DNA from 4 places in the Bradyrhizobium sp. CW1 genome. Region 3 is predicted to be linked to each of the others. Evidence: riboswitches for the same ligand, from Rfam matches in the RefSeq annotation. Region 3 holds a riboswitch; each other region holds the start of a gene.
What was found. Region 3 has a riboswitch for cobalamin ahead of metE (5-methyltetrahydropteroyltriglutamate--homocysteine S-methyltransferase). Riboswitches for the same ligand answer to the same signal wherever they lie in the genome.
Positions count from the first base shown of each region.

Region 1: it holds a riboswitch for cobalamin, as region 3 does, so the genes downstream of both, IVB54_RS25435 (DUF1636 domain-containing protein) here and metE (5-methyltetrahydropteroyltriglutamate--homocysteine S-methyltransferase) in region 3, are expected to answer to the same signal.
Region 2: it holds a riboswitch for cobalamin, as region 3 does, so the genes downstream of both, IVB54_RS25350 (TonB-dependent receptor) here and metE (5-methyltetrahydropteroyltriglutamate--homocysteine S-methyltransferase) in region 3, are expected to answer to the same signal.
Region 4: it holds a riboswitch for cobalamin, as region 3 does, so the genes downstream of both, IVB54_RS25370 (energy-coupling factor ABC transporter permease) here and metE (5-methyltetrahydropteroyltriglutamate--homocysteine S-methyltransferase) in region 3, are expected to answer to the same signal.

Region 1 covers NZ_CP064684.1:5,179,207-5,184,356, forward strand. Annotated here, with positions in the region: gene cobN (cobaltochelatase subunit CobN) at 1-376, opposite strand, end outside; gene cobW (cobalamin biosynthesis protein CobW) at 376-1,425, opposite strand; gene IVB54_RS25435 (DUF1636 domain-containing protein) at 1,422-1,805, opposite strand; cobalamin riboswitch at 1,900-2,118, opposite strand; gene cobO (cob(I)yrinic acid a,c-diamide adenosyltransferase) at 2,159-2,794, shown strand; gene IVB54_RS25445 (cobyric acid synthase) at 2,805-4,253, shown strand; gene cobD (threonine-phosphate decarboxylase CobD) at 4,242-5,150, opposite strand, start outside.
Region 2 covers NZ_CP064684.1:5,160,965-5,166,114, reverse strand. Annotated here, with positions in the region: gene cobT (nicotinate-nucleotide--dimethylbenzimidazole phosphoribosyltransferase) at 1-962, shown strand, start outside; gene IVB54_RS25355 (histidine phosphatase family protein) at 963-1,535, opposite strand; cobalamin riboswitch at 1,608-1,810, shown strand; gene IVB54_RS25350 (TonB-dependent receptor) at 1,926-4,283, shown strand; gene IVB54_RS25345 (PepSY domain-containing protein) at 4,295-5,150, shown strand, end outside.
Region 3 covers NZ_CP064684.1:7,135,004-7,140,153, reverse strand. Annotated here, with positions in the region: gene IVB54_RS34235 (EAL domain-containing response regulator) at 243-1,457, shown strand; gene IVB54_RS34230 (4Fe-4S binding protein) at 1,991-2,194, shown strand; cobalamin riboswitch at 2,682-2,881, shown strand; gene metE (5-methyltetrahydropteroyltriglutamate--homocysteine S-methyltransferase) at 2,981-5,150, shown strand, end outside.
Region 4 covers NZ_CP064684.1:5,166,275-5,171,424, reverse strand. Annotated here, with positions in the region: gene IVB54_RS25395 (bifunctional cobalt-precorrin-7 (C(5))-methyltransferase/cobalt-precorrin-6B (C(15))-methyltransferase) at 1-247, shown strand, start outside; gene IVB54_RS25390 (cobalamin biosynthesis protein) at 244-612, shown strand; gene cobM (precorrin-4 C(11)-methyltransferase) at 609-1,391, shown strand; gene IVB54_RS25380 (cobyrinate a,c-diamide synthase) at 1,391-2,701, shown strand; gene cobA (uroporphyrinogen-III C-methyltransferase) at 2,698-3,429, shown strand; cobalamin riboswitch at 3,475-3,695, shown strand; gene IVB54_RS25370 (energy-coupling factor ABC transporter permease) at 3,732-4,409, shown strand; gene cobF (precorrin-6A synthase (deacetylating)) at 4,455-5,150, shown strand, end outside.

The DNA of each region.
Region 1 (5,150 bases), 2.0 Mb from region 3:
CGTCCAGCCGCGTATCGTCGCGGCCGTCGGCCGGCAGCACGGCCAGCACGATGCCGCGCTCCTTCGCCAGCTGCTGCAGGGCCGCGAGCCCATACGGCCAATAGGATTCCCCGCCGATCAAACGCACGAGAATGCCGCGCGCGTGCGCAAGCGTGCGTTCGACATAGGTGTCGACCGAGAGCGGATGACGAAGTTCTGCGAGATTGACGAGCCGCAGCGACGGCAGGCTGTCGCGGCCACGGCGCCAGCCGGCCGCGAACGCGGCAAGATCGGAATCCGAATACGAGAGCACCACGAGATCGGCCGGGTCCTGGCCAATGTCCCTTGGTATCGCGGTCTCCTCGAGACCGCGGCTCTCGCGGAAGACGACGTGCATCAGATACCGGATCCTGAAAGACCGAGTCCCGCCTTGATCGCGGCCTCGTCGATATCGCCGTGCTCGCCGATCACGACCAGCTTTGACTGCCTCGCGCCCGCGCCCCAGGGCTTGTCGAACTGGTGGCGCACGCGCTCGCCCACCGCTTGCAGCAAGAGGCGCATCGGCTTGCCTTGCACCGCGATGTAACCCTTGACGCGCAGCACATTCTGCTCGCGCGCCAGACGCTGAACGGATGCAACCAGCGCTTCGATATCGGTGACCTCAGGAAGATCGATCACGACGGACGCAAAATCGTCGTGCTCGTGATCCTCTTCGCCGTCGTGATGCGAGGGACGCGCGGCGAGATCGTTCTCGGCGGCAGCACCGAGGCCGAGGATGAGGCGCGCGTCGATCGCGCCGTCGGTGATCGCCAGCATCGGCACGCGGCGCGACATCTCGGCGGTGATCGCCGCCTTGGCTGCTTCGAGGCCTGCCGCGCCCGCAAGATCGGCCTTGGTCAGCAGCACGATGTCGGCGCAGGCGATCTGGTCTTCGAACACTTCGGACAGCGGCGTCTCATGGTCGAGATTGCCGTCCGCCGCGCGCTGCGCTTCGACGGCGTCAGGGTCGGGCGCAAAACGGCCGGCGGCGACAGCTTCGGCGTCGGCCAGCGCGATCACGCCGTCGACCGTGATGCGCGAACGGATCTCCGGCCAATCGAACGCCTTGAGCAACGGCTTGGGCAGCGCCAGGCCCGAGGTCTCGATCAGGATGTGATCGGGCTTGACGGCCCGCGACAGCAGCTTCTCCATGGTCGGAATAAAATCGTCGGCGACGGTGCAGCAGATGCAGCCATTGGCGAGCTCGATGATGTTCTCTTCCGGGCAATTCGCATCGGCGCAGGATTTCAGAATCTCGCCATCGACGCCCTCGCTGCCGAACTCGTTGACGAGCACCGCGAGCTTCTTGCCATTGGCATTGGCAAGCAGATGCTGGATCAGCGTGGTCTTGCCGGAGCCGAGAAAGCCCGTGACGACCGTGACCGGGACTTTTGCGAGCGAATTCATTCGGCGGCCTCCGGCACGACGGCCAAGGGGGAAATGGGGGGAATGCGGGCAAGCGATTGCTTGCGGAATATCTCCGGGCGGCTGCGCCAGGGCACGAGGCCGTCGGGCGCGGCCGCATAGGCCGCGGCGCCCGCGACCACATCGCTCGCATTCGCATCCGACAGACGGCCATAGACATAGGACCAGCGGCCGGGCGCGCTGAGCGCGACGGAGCAACCCTGGTTGCATGCAGACAGGCATTCGACGGGAACCACGCTGACGCCGTCGGGCACGCCGGCCTCGAGGATCGCGCCATGCAGGCGCTTGCCGGGCGTCGTCTCGCCTTCGCCAAGTGTCTCGCCGGCGCGGCAGGTAATGCAGACATGAAGTGTGACGGTCATCGCTTCTTCCAGAATAAACAGCGGGAAGCGATGAGGCCCACGAACCGTTCTTGCGAAGGCCCGTTTCCCCGTCGCGGAACACCCCGTCCGCCGGTCCAAAATCGTCCGCGTTGGCAGGTCTCCCGGCTTGCGGAGCAGGGTTTCCCCTTCGATCCCCGCCTTCCCGATCCCCAGGGGATCAGTGGCTTCGGGCATCTCTCCGGTCACGGTCGCGGGGGCGGCTGCATTTTGGAACCAAATCTTGCCGATTCGGACCCTATCGCATTCCCTCTTCGCCTGTCGTAGGACAGGAACCAACGCCGGGCCACCATTTGCCCCCGACCGCCTCTTGTCAAGCCGAAGGACCCCGTCCGATGACGTCAGAACCGGATACCCAGACGGCCGACGAAACCGACGCCCGCCACGCCTCAAAAATGGCGAAGAAGAAGGTCGCCCGCGACAAGATCATGGCGACCAAGAGCGGCGAAAAGGGCCTGATCATCATCCACACCGGGGCCGGCAAGGGCAAGTCCTCTTCGGCCTTCGGCATGATCGTCCGCTGCGTCGCCCATGGCTTCCCCTGCGCGGTCGTGCAGTTCATCAAGGGCGCCTGGGACACCGGCGAGCGCCGCATGCTGACCGGCCATTTCGGCGACCTCTGCCAATTCCACGCCATGGGCGAGGGTTTTACCTGGGAGACGCAGGACCGCGCCCGCGACATCGCCGCCGCGCGCGCCGGCTGGGAGAAGGCCAAGGAGCTGATCCTCGACCAGAATCTCCGCATGGTCGTGCTCGACGAGATCAACATCGCGCTGCGCTACGACTATCTTGACATCGCGGAGGTCGTCGAATTCCTCACGACGCAGAAGCCGCCGATGACGCATGTCGTGCTCACCGGCCGCAACGCCAAGGACGAGCTGATCGAGATCGCCGATCTCGTCACCGAGATGACGCTGGTCAAGCATCCCTTCCGCTCGGGCATCAAGGCGCAAGCCGGCGTCGAGTTCTAAGAAACTCGCGATGGCGCGCGCATTGATGATCCAGGGAGCCGGCTCGGACGTGGGCAAGTCGCTCATCGTTGCCGGCCTCGCACGCGCCTTTGTGCGACGCGGCCTGCGCGTGGTCCCGTTCAAGCCGCAGAACATGTCGAACAATGCAGCCGTCACCGTTGACGGCGGCGAGATCGGCCGCGCCCAGGCACTCCAGGCGCTCGCCGCCGGCGTCGAGCCGCACACCGACATGAACCCGGTGCTGCTCAAGCCCGAGACCGATGTCGGCGCGCAGGTGATCGTGCAAGGAAAACGCATCGCGACCGCGCGCGCGCGTGAATATGCGGCGATGAAACCGTCATTGATGGGCGCCGTGCTGGAGAGCTTCGAGCGGCTGAAGGCGCGCGCCGATCTCGTTCTGGTGGAGGGTGCCGGCAGTCCGGCCGAAGTGAACCTGCGCAAGGCCGACATCGCCAATATGGGTTTTGCGCGCAAGGCCGATGTGCCGGTCGTGCTGGTTGGCGACATCGACCGCGGCGGGGTCATCGCGCAACTCGTCGGCATCAAGACGGTGATCGACCCGGACGATGCCGCGATGATCCAGGGATTTGTCATCAACAAGTTCCGCGGCGATCCCACATTGTTCGACGACGGCTACAGACTGATCGAAGAAAAGACCGCCTGGCGCGGCCTCGGCGTGCTGCCCTGGTTCGCGCGCGCCGGCGAGCTGCCGGCCGAGGATGCGCTGGGCCTGAGCGATGCGCGCAAACCGGGCCAATGCAAGATCGCCTGTCTCGCGCTGTCGCGAATCGCCAATTTCGACGATCTCGATCCGCTCAAGCTCGAGCCTGGCGTCGATCTCGTGATGGTGCGGCCGGGCGAGGCCATTCCCGGCGACGTGCGCCTCGTCATCATTCCCGGCTCGAAATCCACCCGCGGCGACCTCGCCTTTCTGCGCGCGCAGGGCTGGGACATCGATCTCCTGGCGCATTACCGCAGAGGCGGCCATGTGCTCGGCCTCTGCGGCGGCTATCAGATGCTCGGACGCAGCGTCGCTGATCCCGAGGGGATCGAGGGCCCCGCCGGCGACACACCGGGTCTCGGACTTCTGGATGTGGAAACGGTGATGAGCTCGGAGAAGACGTTGACACGCGTCGCGGCGCTGCATGCCGCCACCAATCAGCCGATCGAGGCTTATGAAATCCACATCGGCCGCACTGATGGGCCGGATCGCGCGCGGCCATTCGCAAGGCTGAATGGCGAACCGGAAGGCGCGATCTCGCGCGACGGACGCGTGCAGGGCAGCTATCTGCACGGCCTGTTCACGTCGGATGATTTCCGCAAGGCCTTTTTGGCGAAGCTCGACATTCCCGCCGGCGACGAGCCCTATCACGCCAGGGTCGAGAGTGCGCTCGACGCGCTCGCCGATCACATCGAGCGACATCTCGACGTCGGCGGCCTGCTCGCGCTAGCGCGCTAGAGCCTCGGCCAGGCGCGACCATTCGGGTTCGCCGCCCGGAAGCCCGAGGCGCAGCCATGTCGGCTCCCGCGCGAATACGCGCGACCAGATATGGCGACGCGCCAGCTTCTCCTGCGCGGCAAGGGCGTCGGGCGTCTCGTAGAGACGAAACAGCTGCGTCCCGCCAACGAGCGTCCAGCCTTGCGACTGAACAATGCGATCGAGGCGACCGCAGTCTCGCGCGAGCCGCGCGGAGGTGGCCTCGGCCCAGGCATCGTCACCCAAAGCGCGGCAACCGATCGCGATTGCCGCTCCCGAGACGGGCCAAGGTCCCGACATCGCCGCAAGCCTAGCGATATCGGACGAATTGCCGAGCGCGAAACCGAGCCGCAGGCCGGCAAGGCCGTAAAACTTTCCGAAGGAGCGCAGGATCAGCAGCCCCGGCCGATCCTCGGATGCAAGCGATAGCTGCGGGGCCACATCGGCAAAACTCTCGTCGACGACGAGACGGCCGACGCGCGGCAGCAGCGCCAGCAAATCCTTTGGCGTATGACATCGGCCGTCGGGATTGTTGGGATTGACGACAATGGCGAGGTCGGCGCCCGCGAGCGCGTCGAGCGCGCTGACCTCTTCCACCTCCCAGCCCGCGGCCGAGAGCACACCCGCATATTCGTTGTAGGTCGGCGCGAGGATGCGCGCGCGGCCGGGCGGCGCAAGTTGCGGCAGCAGTTGAATCGCCGCCTGTGCGCCGCCAAGCGCGACAACCGCCGCGCTCGTGCGGTAAGCGTGCCGCGCCGCCTGATGCAGCGCCTCGATCTCGGCGCGCGACGGCAACGCGCTCCACGCGCGCGAACTCACCTCGCCCACGGGATAAGGCAGGCGGTTGATACCGGTCGACAGATCGATCCAGTCCTCCGC
Region 2 (5,150 bases), 2.0 Mb from region 3:
CGACCGGCGCGCTCGGCCGGCTCGAGCAGCTCGCGATCGAGCTTGCGGGCCTGCAAGCAACCGAGCAGCCGCGCGCGGCGCGGGTGCCGATCATCATCTTCGCCGGCGATCACGGCATCGTCGCGCAGGGCGTCTCGGCCTATCCGCAGGAAGTGACGATCGCGATGCTGGCGAACTTCGCCTCCGGCGGTGCCGCAATCTCGGTGCTGGCGCGTGAGCTGGGCTCCAGCCTGGAGGTCGTCGACGCCGGCACGCTGGCGCAGGAGGAGATGGCTGGAATCGTGACCGACAAGCCGCGCAGCGGTACGCGCGATTTCAGCGTCGAAGCTGCGCTCACCCCCACGGAGCTGGCATTTGCGTTCGAAGCCGGCCGACGTGCGGTGACGCGCGCACAGGCCGGGCAGCCCGATCTTCTGATCTTCGGCGAGATGGGCATCGGCAACACCACGACATCGGCGGCGATCGCGGCCGGCTTGCTCGGCGTGAGCGCCGCGGAGATCGCGGGCAGCGGTACCGGCATCGACGCGGCCGGCCGTGCGCACAAGGCGCGGGTGATCGACGCTGCAATCGCACGCCATGACATTGCGGGCGCTGCGCCCGAAAAGATCCTGTGCGCCGTCGGCGGTCTCGAGATCGCCGCCATCTGCGGTGCCGTTATCGCGGCTGCACAGCACCGCATCCCCGTGTTGATCGACGGCTTCATCGTGTCGGTCGCGGCGCTGGCGGCGGTGCGGCTCAACCCTTCGTGCCAGCTGTTCCTGCTGGCCTCGCACCAGTCGGCGGAGCAGGGGCATCGGCTGGTGCTCCGCGCGCTGAACGTGCAGCCGCTGATCAGCCTGGATCTCAGGCTCGGCGAAGGATCGGGCGCGGCCATCGCGCTGCCGCTTGTGCGGTCGGCCTGCGCGCTCCACAACGGCATGGCGACCTTTGCGCAGGCCAATGTGCCTGATCGTCCGGCCTGATCAAATCGTCCGCTGATTGACGGAGACGACGCGCCAGCCGGTCGCGAGCCGGTCAATCCTGGTCAGCGACAGCGGATCGATCACGAAGCGCAGGGCCGCTTGTGGCGTCAGGTCGAGCGCGATGCACAGCGCCGCCCGGATCGTGCCGGAATGCACGACGAGCGTTGCGGCCCCGGTGCCGATCTTCGACAAACCCAGGCGGACCCGCGCGACCTGTTCCTCAAAGCTTTCGCCGCCGGACGGCCGTCCGCGCGCCGGATCGCTCCAGAACCGTGCATAGGCCTCGCCACCGGTCGCGGCGAGTTCGTCATGCCGACGGCCGGTCCAGTCGCCAAAGTCTTGCTCGCTGAATTCGTCCAGCTGCAGCGGCTCGAGCCCCAGCGCGCGGGCCGTTTCGACGGTGCGCCGCGACGGGCTCGCATAGCTCGCGGCGTCCCGTGGCAGGCGCTGCCGCAGTGCCTCCAGCTGCGCCCGAGCGCCGAGATCGGCCGGTGCGTCGGCCGCATGGATCGTCCCCGCGACGCCATCGACGGGCGCGTGCCGTATCAGCCAGAGGAAGGTCTCGCCTCCCATGCTTATCTCCAAGGAAACTGGTCGTTGTGGCAATAACGCCGCAACTGGCACATTGACTCTGTCTGGATCGTAATCCTAGATGCTCGCGACGGTTTCCCCGAGAGGGGATGAAAAGGGAATGCGGTGCGGGGAGTTTGTCCCCAATGCCGTGGCTGCCCCCGCAACTGTAAGCGGCGAATCTTGCGTCACGAGCCACTGGGTATCTCGGTCCCGGGAAGGCGATGCAAGGTACTGACCCGCGAGCCAGGAGACCTGCCGTCAGCCGTGGTCACACGCGAAGATGTCGGTCGGGGAGTACAGACATTCGGCTTCATCGGAAGGCTGCAAGCCGGACGATGGGACCCTGGTTCGCGGTGACGTGCCACTGACGTCACTCCGAGGTCCAAGACCGTGTATTCCCTTCGTATCGTACGACCACGCCGTTTCCTACTGGCATCCGCCGCTCTCACATCTTTCGTCGCCATCGACATGCCAGCGGCCTTGGCGCAGCAGGCCCGCGAGCCACTGCCGCCCGTCGAGGTGTCGGCGCCACAATCCCGCAGGCAGTCCAGCCCGGCCGGACGGGACGCGCAGAGCTCACGCCGCGCAGCAGCGCGCCGGCCGGGGACTGCATCCGCAGTGCCCAAGCCCGTCGTGCCGACCACGGCGGCACAGACGCCGCTCAACACCAATGCCGTCGCCGAAAGCGCTTCGCGCCTCGGCCTGACCGTGCGAGAAACACCCGCGACCGTGGAGGTGATCTCGGCCGCAACCATGCGCGAGCAGGGCTACCGCACAGTCTCCGACGTCGCGCACGGAGCGGTGGGCGTCACAGCCGGCGACAATCCGGCCGAGCCTTCGGCTTTCTCCATGCGCGGCTTCACCAACAGCCAGATCAACACGCTCTACAACGGCATCAAGATCGGTCCGCAGAACATGACCTCGCGGATCATGGACACGGCCAATCTGGAGGCTGTCGAATTCCTGAAGGGTCCGGCATCACTGATGTCAGGCGAGGGCGCCGCCGGCGGCGCGATCAACTTCGTCACCAAGCAGCCGCACACCGGTCCGATCCGGAACGAGGCGGATTTCTCCTGGGACTCGCTGAACTCGTTCCGGGCGCATTACGGCTCGGGCGGCAGCACCAATGTGCAGGGGCTGGACTACCGCTTCGACGTCAGCCGTTCCTCGCTCAACGGCTTTGCCGACGACACCAACACCAAGACGCTCAATGTCTCCGGCCAGCTCAACTACCGCATCTCCGACAGCCTCAAGGTCTGGGGCGCGATCGAGTATCGGGAAGATCGCTCGAAAGCCTATTGGGGTGCGCCGCTGGTGCCGATTGCCTTCAGCGGCTCGCATGCGACGACGGGGATCGTTTCCGGCAATTACGTCTCGAACTACAACAAAACCGATCTCGGTGCCGTCACGATCGACGACCGCACCTTCAATACTAACTACAACGTCCTCGACAACAGGAACGTAGCGAAGGAGGTGTGGCTGCGCGGCGGTTTCGAGCTGAATCTGGCGCCCGACCTGACGCTGAAAAGTCAAGCCTATGCTTACGGAGCTGAGCGCACATGGTTCAACAATGAGATAGAGGCGTTCAATTCCGGGACCAACATGGTCGATCGTGAGCGCTTCTATGTCGCGCACAGCCAACGCTTGGTCGGCAACGTCACCGATTTGATCTGGGATGCGAATATCGCCGGCTTTGACAACCGTTTGGTCACGACGCTTTCCTCAAGCTACCTTGATTTCGTGAGGCCGGGCGCCGCAAATTTCCCCGGCGATTCCGTTCCGCTGGTCGATCCGCCTCGCGGCTATTACGGCCTGCTCACCATTCAGCAGCAGACCGCGCGCATCGACAATGAGGCGCTGTCGTTCGAGGACCGGTTGAAGTTGACACGGACCTTTGCGCTGGTCGGCGGCCTGCGCGTCGAGCATATCGGGCTCGACCGCAATTCGACCGACAAGTTCGGTCTGGAGAAGGCGAACTTCCCGTTCTCGCAATCCTGGGTCCCGACCACGGGCCGTATCGGCTACACCTGGGAAGCCGTACCGGGCCTGACCTTTTTCAGCCAATACGCCACCGGCGCAGACATCTCGGCCAACAACATCTTCCTGCTCAATCCGACCGATCCGCTGAACCTGACCACCGCGCGCACCTACGAGACCGGCGTCAAGCACCTGTTCTGGGACAACCGGGCGGAGTGGTCGTTCTCGGCCTACGACATCCTGCGCAAGAACGTCTATGCCGCGGCCGGCGGCATGCAGCTCAACCTTGCCGGACGGCAGGAATCGAAGGGCGTCGAGCTTGCCGCGTCCGTGCGTCCGATCGGTCCCCTGCGTCTCTGGGGCAACATCGCCTATGTCGATGCGCGCTACGCCGACTTTAATTTTGTCGGCGGCTCGTTCTCCGGCAACACGCCGCCGAACGTGCCGCGCGTCGTGGCGAATGCCGGAGCGTCGTATCGGTTCTTCACGCCGTGGCCCGTGGAAGTCGGCGTCACCGGCCGTCACGTCGGCGACCGCTACAACACCGATGCGAATGTCGTGACGATGAAGGCCTACACTGTCGCGGACGTCTATGCCTTCGTCGACATCCCGAAGACGGTGTTCAACGCGGTCGACCAGGCTCGCCTGACTTTCCGGGTGCGCAACATCGCCGACAAGCGCTATGCGATCTGGGGCGATCCGTTCTATCCCGACCAGATCCTCTTGGGTGCACCGCGCACCTATGAACTCTCGGCCGCATTCAAATGGTAGGATGCTGATCGATGATGCGCGCGATCGTCCTGCTGCATCGATGGCTCGGGATCGCGTTCTGCCTGCTGTTCGCGATGTGGTTCGCGACGGGAATCGTGATGCACTTCGTTCCGTTTCCGTCTCTGACGGAAGCGGAACGCTTCGCCGGGCTTGGGCCGCTGGATGGCGCCGAGACGAGGCAGCTTGCGGTCGCCGATGCCGTGGCCGCGAGCGGCATTGCTGATGCGACTCGCGTTCGCCTGATCCAGCGCAGTGACGGACCGGTCTATGTCGTCTCGGGGCCGTCGCGCGCGGGCGCAGTGCGTGCCTCCGACGGAGCCGGCGCCTCGGTCGCATCTTCCGACGTCGCGCTGGCCATCGCGCGAGACCACGCGCGCAGCCGCGGGCTGGATGCCGCGCGGGCCGCAATCCTTGCGCGCGCGGACTATGACCAATGGAGCGTGCCGAACGGCTTTGACCGCCACCGGCCCTTGTTTCGGGTTGCCCTGGGCGACGCCGCTGGAACGGAGGTCTATGTCTCCTCGCTCACCGGCGAGATCGTCCTGGATACGACGCGCAGCGAGCGGACCTGGAATCTCGTCGGCAGCGTGCTGCACTGGATCTATCCAACGATCCTGCGAAGCAATTGGTCGCTGTGGGATCGCGTGGTCTGGACCTTGTCGCTGCTGGCCCTGATCGCGGCCTTGCTGGGCGCTGTGCTCGGCCTTGCGCGGATCAAACCTCGAAGCGGTCTGATCGGCTCGCCCTGTCGCGGCTGGCATGCGCTGCATCATCTCATCGGCCTCGCGGCGATGGTGTTCGTGCTGACCTGGATTTTCAGCGGCTGGCTCTCCATGGATCACGGGCGGCTGTTCTCGCGTGGGCAAT
Region 3 (5,150 bases):
GGCGCGTCCGAAGGTGAGATTCCCCACACACGTGTGCGTCACTCGTACAAAGTTGCGCGAGCCGGGACAGGTATCATACGCGTGCGCCCGACAAAATCGTCTGAACAACATCGCGAAAAGATTTTGCACGCTAATGCACTATCTTAAGCTTACCTCGAAGAATCGAAAGATAGTGGCAAGCACTGCTTGTATGGACCTTCGCTCCTCGTTTAAGGGACCTTCACGGAAGGGGAGTGGTTGCGATGGAGCATGGGCAGGCCGAACTGGTCGGAGGGAAACCTGTAATCTTCGGCCAGCGTAAGGTGCGGCCGCGAGCGTGCGTGGCCGTGGGCAAGCGGCATCTGCGCGCCTTTCTACGCGATGTGCTAGAGGATATGGGGTTTGTGATCAGCGAATGCGGGACTGCTGACGAGCTGCCGCGCGTACTCTGCATGGACTTCCCTGATCTGATCCTGCTCGGCATTGGCTCCGATCGCATCGAGCCTGGACGATTGCTCGAGATACTCGTACGCGAAGAATTTGCAGGCAGAGTGCTGGCGTTCGGCGCCCGCGAGTCGATCGTCATGACGGCAGTGCAGCAGGTCGGGGGCGAATATGGACTTGATATGCTGCCGCCGCTGAGGACGCCGTTTGCAGCCGAGACGCTGCGCGATCGGGTCGCCATGCTCTTGCCCAGAGAGCCGGCGCCCCGTCCCGCAGTCCATGTCGGAGAAGCCTTACACGCTGGCTGGCTTGAGCTCTGGTATGAGCCGAACTTTGACCCGTGTACCCTCAGCCGCCGCGGCGCCGAGGCGCTTGTGCGAATGCGGCATCCGACCTGGGGCGTTGTTCCACCAGCGTATTTCATCCCGGAGGCTCACGATCCTCATTTTAGGGACTTGTCGCAGTTCGTGATCGACCGCGCGATCAAGGATTGGAAGTATCTTCTGGAGCAGCAAACTTCGACCGATCTCTCCATCAATCTCCCGGCAGCATTCCTGATTGACCCGCAGGCGGTACGCGATCTCTGTCAGCGCATGCCGTCGCACCCCGCTTTCGGCGGCTTGACGATCGAAATCGAGAGCGAGGAAGCGATCCAGAACCTAGATCTCCTGATCGAGGTCGCGCGTGAGGTTCGCTTTCACAACATTGGCCTTGCAATCGACAATATCGGCGCCAATTGGCCGCAGCTGATGGGGCTCGAAAAATTCCCGTTCATGAAATTAAAAGTGGACCGGCAGTACGTCGCCGGTTGCGGAAATGGGCCCCTGAAGCGAACGGTGTGCCGCCATATCGTCGATCTAGCCAAAGAGTACAGTGTGCGCACCGTCGCCGCAGGCGTGGAGAGCCACGCCGACCTGATCGCTGTGACCGAACTCGGCTTCGACCTTGCGCAGGGCCATCTGTTCGGAAAGGCCATGCCGCTGAAGCAATTTGCACAGTCATCTTTCAGCCCTGTTCCACTTCGTCCAAAATAGTTGTATGAGGAGTGACTGAGCACAGCCAGGCAAAGCGTTGCAAACCCAGTATCGCTTCTCCCGGCCGAACTTCATTTCCCTCCGAAGCGATGCCGAAGGGTATTGTAGCACAAAGCCGTTTTGGCAAGCCTCCAGCGAGTCAATCCGCGGAGCTAACGTTGCAGGCGTGAGCGCGGCTTGGACAAAATCTCCGGTCAGGGCGTGTGACCGGAGGTTTGCCGACATCCGGCGTAGACGTGCGTCGGCTCGCGGCTTTTACTCGCGCCGCCGGTTTCGGGAATCGTCGAGCGTCGCTTGGCCCCGCGAAACCGACGGAAGCTCGCAGCAGTCGAGTCGCGACCGGCTATCGGAGTAGGCGCCCGAGGGCTCGCACGGCTTGATATTGAAGCGGCCCATGCTGTCGCAGATGCAACACGGTCTCAGACCCCGCACAGCACCATTGGGCAAGTTGCCCATCATTGAGCGCGCCTGTCCTTGGCACGGCATTTGAAAGGGATCGCCAATGGCATCGCTCGCCTAAGGAGTCGGAAGGCATGGCTTACAAGATCGTCGCTTCGCAATGCACCGTTTGTGGGGCATGTGAGTTCGAGTGTCCCAACGCGGCGATCAGCCTCAAGCGCGACATTTACGTTATCGATGCAAAAAAGTGTACGGAGTGCGAGGGCCATTCCGACACGCCGCAATGCGCTGTGGTCTGTCCGGTGCCTGACACCTGTGTCCCGTCTAAGACAACATAAGCAGCCCGCGTCCAGAAGGCTTCACCGCTCGATTTTGCGAACGAAGGACTAGATGTCGAGCTTGTGGAGGCCGCCGTCCGCGTGCGGCGCATCGAGGTCAATCAACATCGTTATGAGCTTAAGGCGCTGATCGACTCCGAGAAGCGCTCGAAGGGCTCTGTCAGAGGAGACCGTCAAATTTGTCTCGAATAATGACAAGGCCGCCTCGATGCTCCAGGTCGTCGCGTTGAGGCTTATCGTCGTTGGCTGACGAGCCGAGCCGAGGCGAGGTGGACGGGCGTCGAATATCCCAAGATCAGCTTGCAGGATATCTAAAGCTACGTCACTTCGAAGCCGAAGAGACGGTCTCCACGCGCGACGAGATCGGTCCGGAGATCCTGAAGACGTACGAGAAGCTCGGCATCTGCTTGCCCACCTTCCCCATGCACTAGTGCATGGAGCTAGGGTGCGGCGACACTTAGTAGGTTGACGGATCGATCCTCGTGCGCCTAATGCCAGTCGTCGTGGTCTTCGGATTCGTTTGATCCGGAGCTAAGAGGGAAGCCGGTGCAATGCCGGCGCTGCCCCCGCAACTGTAAGCGGCGAGCCGCTGTCCAACGAAGTCACTGAAGCCATGCGGCTTCGGGAAGGCCGGACAGCAGCGACGACCCGCGAGCCAGGAGACCTGCCTCGACAATATATCGTCCACGGGCGGGGTGTCCCGGTGTGCGCCAAGCAGCTGTCGCTCACGCGATATTCGCTGCATGCGTCCGCCATGGCCTTTGCCCCAATCATGGGGTCTGAGCTATGTCTTTTCTTTCGCTTCCCGTTGCCACACTGGGGACGTCACGCATCGGCCCACGACGCGAACTCAAAGTCGCGCTCGAGAGGTACTGGGCGGGAAACTCCAGCGAAGCCGAGCTCCTCGAGGCGGGGAGTGGACTTCGTGCCGCTAATTGGGCACGGCAGAAATCCCGCGGTGCGACCGTCATTCCTTCGAATGACTTCTCGTTTTACGATCATGTGCTCGATACCAGCCTAATGGTCGGTGCCATTCCCGACGTCTACGGCTGGACCGAAGGTCCTGTGTCGCTCAAGACCTACTTCACCATGGCGCGTGGCGCTCAGGACGGTGGTCACGCTCAGCATGGGCCTGGCGTAGCCGCACAGGAAATGACGAAGTGGTTCGATACCAACTACCACTACATGGTGCCGGAATTTCACCGGGATCAGATCTTTAAGTATTCCTCTCGAAAGCCGATCGAGGAATATGAGGAGGCAAAAAGCCTCGGCTACCAAACGCGCCCCGTCCTAGTTGGCCCAGTCACTTTCCTGAAGCTTGGCAAAAGCGCAAATCCCGCATTCAATCCGCTGTCGCTGCTCGATCGGCTCCTCCCAGTCTATGTCGATGTTCTCCGCGAACTATCCTCGCGCGGTGCTGAATGGGTTCAGCTGGACGAGCCATGCCTAGTGATGGACGTCGACGAAGCATCGCGGGCGGCTGTCCGCCGGGCCTATGCTCATTTCGCAAAGCTTGTGCCGGCCCTTAAAATCATGCTGGCCACATATTTCGGGGCTATCGGCGACAATCTTGAAACAACCTTGGCCTTGCCCGTTGCCGGGCTTCATGTGGATCTGGTTCGGGCACCTGACCAGTTGGACGCAATTGTCGCCACAACCCGTAGAGATCTCGTGGTCTCACTAGGCGTCGTTGATGGTCGGAACGTGTGGCGCTCCAATCTTCCGGCGCTGCTCGACCAACTTGCTCCTATGGTCCAAAAATTGGGCAGGCACCGTGTTCAGATTGCTCCTTCCTGCTCGCTGCTTCATGTTCCGATCGACATTGAGCTAGAGACCGATCTCGATCCCAATCTGAAGACATGGCTGGCGTTCTCAGTTCAGAAGATCAAGGAACTTTCGATATTGGGCAAAGCGCTGGCCGGCCATGCTGCCGAGGTGGCCGATGAACTTGCGCTTTCGGAGGAGGCAGCCGTCACCCGCGAAACATCGCCCGAGATCCACAATGCGAATGTCGCCGGACGAATCGCCGCGATCGACGATAGCATGCTTCGCCGTCGCAGTGCGTTCACCCAGCGTGCCGACGTCCAGCGCGTCGCGTTCGCTTTGCCGATGTTCCCAACGACAACCATCGGATCCTTCCCGCAAACGGCCGATGTCCGGAATGCGCGCGCGGCTCATGCGCGGGGAACGTTGAATGACACGCAGTACGAGCAGCTTCTGAAAGCGGAGACAGCCCGTACCGTGAAGTGGCAGGAAGATATCGGCCTGGACGTGCTCGTACACGGTGAGTTCGAGCGCAATGACATGGTTCAATACTTTGCCGAGCAGCTGTTGGGCTTCGCTTTTACCAAGCATGGCTGGGTTCAGTCTTATGGCTCGCGGTACGTTCGTCCGCCTATCCTGTTCGGAGATGTCTCCCGGCCGAAGCCCATGACCGTTGAATGGTGGCGCTATGCGCAGTCTCTGACCAAAAAACCCGTCAAGGCTATGCTGACCGGACCGGTGACCATCCTGAACTGGTCGTTTGTCCGTGACGACATCTCGCGGCGCGAGACATGCCGACAGATCGCTCTCGCGATCCGAGATGAGGTCATCGACCTTGAGGCGGCTGGAGCGACCATGATCCAGATCGACGAGGCTGCGTTGCGGGAGGGATTGCCGCTACGCAAATCGCAGTGGAAGAACTATCTAGATTGGGCGGTGGACAGCTTCCGCCTTTGCTCCTCCGTGGTCGCCGACGGAACTCAGATCCATACTCACATGTGTTATTCCGAGTTCAACGAAATCATCGATGCGATCGCAGCAATGGATGCCGACGTCATTTCAATCGAGACGTCGCGTTCTAAGATGGAACTGCTCGAGGCCTTCAAGAGCTACAAATATCCAAATGAGATCGGGCCCGGCGTCTATGACATTCATTCACCGCGCATTCCCGCAGCGGCGGAAATCAAGCAGC
Region 4 (5,150 bases), 2.0 Mb from region 3:
TGACGCCGTGTTCATCGGCGGCGGTCTCGACATCGCGATGTTCGACGCCATCTGGCCGCGGCTCTCGCCCGGTACGCGGCTGGTCGCGCATTCAGTAACGTTGGAGACGGAAGCGTTGCTCGGTGAGCTGCACCAGCGCCAGGGCGGCGAATTGATGCGGGTCGAGATTGCGCATGCCGCTTCGCTCGGCCGCTACCGGTCCTGGGAGGCCGTGCGGCCCGTGGTGCAATGGAGCGCGGTCCGATGAAGGTCGCCGGGCTCGGATTCAAGCGGGACGTCACGCTGGCCTCGCTGCGTGAGGCGCTTCTGGCGGCCGGTGGTCCCGAAGGCCTCGCAGCAGTGGCGACGGTCAGCGATAAGGCCGACGAGGAGGTGTTGAAGCAGCTCGCGCGCGAATGCGGCTTGCCGATCAAGGCGGTTGCCGCCGAAATGCTTGTTGGCATCGACACGCCGACGCAGTCAAAGCTCGTCGTGGAAAAGTTCGGGACGGGATCGGTTGCCGAGGCGGCGGCGCTCGCAGCGGCCGGACCTCGCGCGCGATTGATTGCGACGCGGGTGGTCTCGCAGGATCGCACCGCGACCGCGGCGATCGCGGAAGGAGACGGCGCATGACGGTGCATTTCATCGGGGCAGGGCCAGGCGCTCCTGACTTGCTGACGTTGCGCGGCCGCGATCTCATCGCCGCCTGTCCGGTCTGCCTCTATGCTGGCTCACTTGTGCCCGAGGGCGTCTTGGCGCATTGCCCGCCCGGGGCGCGGATCGTCAACACCGCGCCGCTGTCGCTCGATGAGATCGTCGCGGAGATCGCCGCCGCCCATGCCGATGGCAAGGACGTTGCGCGGCTGCATTCCGGTGATCTCTCGATCTGGTCGGCGATGGGCGAACAGCTCCGCCGCCTGCGCACGCTCGACATTCCCTACACGGTCACGCCCGGCGTTCCCTCTTTCTCGGCCGCCGCGGCTGCGCTGGAGGCCGAGCTGACGCTGCCCGGCCTTGCCCAGACCGTGGTGCTGACGCGCACGCCGGGCCGCGCCAGCGCGATGCCCGAAGGCGAGAAGCTTGCCGCCTTCGCCGCCACCGGCGCGGTGCTCGCGATCCATCTGTCGATTCATCTGCTCGACAAGGTCGTCGCTGAGCTGACGCCGCATTATGGCGCGGATTGCCCGGTCGCGATCGTCTGGCGTGCGAGCTGGCCCGAGCAGCGCATCATCCGCGCCACGCTCGCAACACTCGACGCTGCGGTCGGGGGCGAGATGGAGCGCACCGCGTTGATCCTGGTCGGCAAGACGCTGGGCTCGGCGGATTTTTCCGAGAGCCGTCTCTATGCTGCCGACTATGACCGCCGCTATCGGCCGGTCGGCGCCGAGCCGCGCTTTCCGGAGGTGTCGTGATGGCGGCAGGGCTCGTTATCTCCGCGCCGGCCTCCGGCGTCGGCAAGACCACACTGACGCTGGCGCTTGCTCGCGCCTGGCGCAACAGCGGATTGCGGGTGCAGTGCTTCAAGAGCGGCCCCGATTACATCGATCCCGCGTTTCATGCCGCCGCGACGGGACGCGCCTCGGTCAATGTCGACAGTTGGGCGATGGATCGCGGGACAATCTCGCATCTCGTCAGTCGCGGCATTGACGCCGATGTCGTGCTGGCCGAAGGCTCGATGGGTCTGTTCGACGGCGTCGCCGCGCGTGGCGTCTGCGGCACCGGGGCGACCGCCGACATCGCGGAGATGCTGGACTGGCCGGTGCTGCTGGTGATCGATCCCTCAGGACAGGCACAAACGGCGGCCGCGATCGCGGCGGGCCTTCGCGACTACCGCCCCGGTGTGCGCCTTGCAGGCGTCGTGCTCAATCGCGTTGCCAGCCCGCGCCACGAAGCCCTCGTGCGGCGCGCGCTGCTGGATGCCGGCATCGCCGTATTCGGCGCGCTGCCGCGCCATGCCGAGATCAGCCTGCCGAAGCGGCATCTCGGACTGGTGCAGGCCGAGGAGCAGGCGGAAATCGGCAAGCTGATCGACGAGGCCGCGCGCTTCGTTGCCGAGCATGTCGATCTCGACGCGGTGCTGCGTTCGGCGGCCACCTGGTCGCCGCAACCTGCCGCAAGCGGCGTCAACGTGACGCCGCCCGGCCAGCGCATTGCGCTTGCCCGTGATGCCGCGTTCTCCTTCGTCTATCCGCACATGCTGGAAGCGTGGCGCGCGGCGGGTGCGGAGATCTCGACATTCTCGCCGCTCGCCGATGAAGCCCCTGATCCGGTCGCCGATGTGTGCTGGCTGCCTGGCGGCTATCCCGAGCTGCAGGCCGGCAGGATCGCTGCCAATGCGCGCTTCCGCAGCGGATTGCGCGCCTTCGCCGAGACGCGCCCGGTGCACGGCGAATGCGGGGGCTATATGGTGCTGGGCACCGCTTTGACCGACGCCGATGGCATCAGCCACGAGATGACGGGCCTGCTCGGCCTGGAGACGAGCTTTGCCAAGCGCCGCATGCATCTGGGCTATCGTCTGGCCGAGCTCGCCGCGCCGATGCCGGGTCATCAGGCGGGTGCACGCCTGCGTGGCCATGAATTCCACTATTCGACCATAGTCGCGCAGCCCGACACGGCGCTGGCGGTCGTGCACGACGCGACAGGTGCGGTCATTGCCGAGACCGGCTCGCGGCGGGGACAAGCCACCGGCACGTTCTTCCATCTGATCGCGGAGGACCGGTGAGCGGTTTTGTCTCCTTTGTCTCCGCCGGGCCCGGCGATCCCGAGCTGCTCACGCTCAAGGGTGCAGCGCGGCTGCGCGAGGCCGACGTTGTGCTCTATGACGATCTTGCTTCAGGCGCGATCCTCGATCTGGCCCGGCCCGGCGCCAATCTCGTCGCGGTGGGAAAGCGGGCAGGGCGGGCCTCGACCAAGCAGCACCATGTCAACCGCCTGCTGGTCGACTATGCCGTGACAGGCGCGCGCGTGGTCCGGTTGAAGTCGGGCGATGCCGGCATCTTTGGCCGGCTCGAGGAGGAGCTCGAGACGCTGCGTGAAGCGGGCATCGGCTACGAGATCATTCCCGGCGTCACCTCGGCCTGTGTCGCCGCCGCGCAAGCCGGCATTCCGCTGACCCGGCGTCACACCTCGCGCCGCGTGCAGTTCGTGACCGGGGCGGACGTCACCGGCGAGCTGCCGCCAGATCTCAATTGGGCGGCGCTGGCCGATCCGGAGGCGACGACCGTGGTCTATATGGGCCGGCGGACGTTTCCGGCGTTGGTCGTCAAATTGATCGAGCACGGGCTCGCCCCAACCACGCCGGCGTTGTTTGCCGAATCGCTCGGCCGTCCCGATGAGCGGCTGGTCCGCACCACCATTTCGGAACTTGCAGAGCAGCTTGCGCGGGGCGGAGCGGCCTCCACGGCGGCCGTCATCCTGTTCGGCGCGCTGGCGGGGAATTATCCGTCATGACCGCCTCGTCCGCCCGTCGCCCCTTGACGCCCGGCCGGCGAAAGAGGCACACAGGAGACGCATGGTGCTCGATGCGGCGCAAAGCGCCGGAGCATAATCGGGAATGGGGATGGGCGGACCCAGTTGCGGCGCCCAAAACCCCAGCCGCCCCCGCGACTGTAAGCGGTGAGGGACTTCGATCAGCCACTGGGCCGCGAGGCCCGGGAAGGCCGGAGACTCCCAGTGAACCGCGAGCCAGGAGACCGGCCGTGCATGTTTTGAGGCCAAGGCCGTCGGGTGTGACGGCAAGAAGGATCTGAGCCATGCATATCGAACCCGGACTAGTCTCGGACGCCAAGCTCGTGCTGAGTTATGCAACCGGCATTGCCGTCGGCGGCGTTGCCTTGAAGCTCGCGGTTGAGACCGTGCGCGAGCAGGGCATCACGTCGTTCGCGGCGCGGACGCTCGCCACCACGGGACTTGTGTTTATCTTCTTCGAGATCCTGCCGCACTTCCCGGTCGGCGTCTCCGAAGTGCACTTCATCCTCGGCTCGACCTTGTTCCTGCTGTTTGGCGCGGCGCCTGCGGCCTTCGGCCTCGCGTTTGGCCTGCTGTTCCAGGGCATCTTCTTCGAGCCGCCCGACTTGCCGCAATATGGCATGAACGTCACCACGCTATTGGTGCCGCTGTTCGGAATCCAGGCGATCGCCACGCGGATCATTTCGAGCAACACGGCCTATGTCGATCTGAAGTACCGCCAGGCGCTGGCGCTTTCGACGACCTATCAGGCGGGCGTCATCGCCTGGGTGGCGTTCTGGGCGATTTATGGCTCCGGCTTCGGCGCGACCAACCTCGCCAACATCGCGACCTTCGCGGCGTCCTATGCGCTGGTCATCGTGATTGAGCCGCTCGCCGATCTCGGCGTGCTCGCGCTGGCAAAGTCGCTGCGCGGCGTCACCGCGCCCGGTCTCGTCACGCCGCGTTTGCACAGCGCGGCCTAGAGACAAGCGAACGGGCGGCCATGATGGCCGCCCTTCGCAGCCACCATGCTCACGCTCTCTCTGATAGGCATCGGTTGCGGCGATCCCGAGCAGCTCACGCGTGCCGCGATTACTGCCATCAACGCGGCCGATCTCGTCCTGATCCCCCGCAAGGGGACGGCCAAGTCCGACCTCGCCGATCTCAGGCGGACGATCTGCGCCGATCTGCTCACCAGCGACACGACCCGCATTGCCGAGTTCGATCTGCCCGTGCGGGACGCCGCTGAAGCGGACTATCGCAAGGGCGTGGACGATTGGCATGATGCCGTGGCCGCCGTCTGGTCGCAGACGATCGGGGATCATCTCGAAGGAGAGGGCAAGGTCGCGCTGCTGATCTGGGGCGATCCCTCGCTTTATGATTCCTCGCTGCGCATTGCGCGGCGGCTCAATCCCTCGCCAAAGATCGAGGTCGTGCCCGGCATCACCTCGATCCAGGCGCTGTGTGCGGCGCATGCGTTGCCGCTCAACGACATCGGCGAGCCCTTTCTAGTTTCGACCGGACGCCGCTTGCGCGATGGCGGTTGGCCGGCAGGTGTCGATACCGTGGTGGTGATGCTCGACGGCGGCACGGCGTTCCAGTCGCTTGATCCGGCGGGCCTGCACATCTGGTGGGGGGCCTATCTCGGCATGCCCGATCAGATCGTGATGTCCGGCGCGCTGGCCGAGATCGGCCCGCGCATCGTCGCCGTGCGGCAAGAGGCG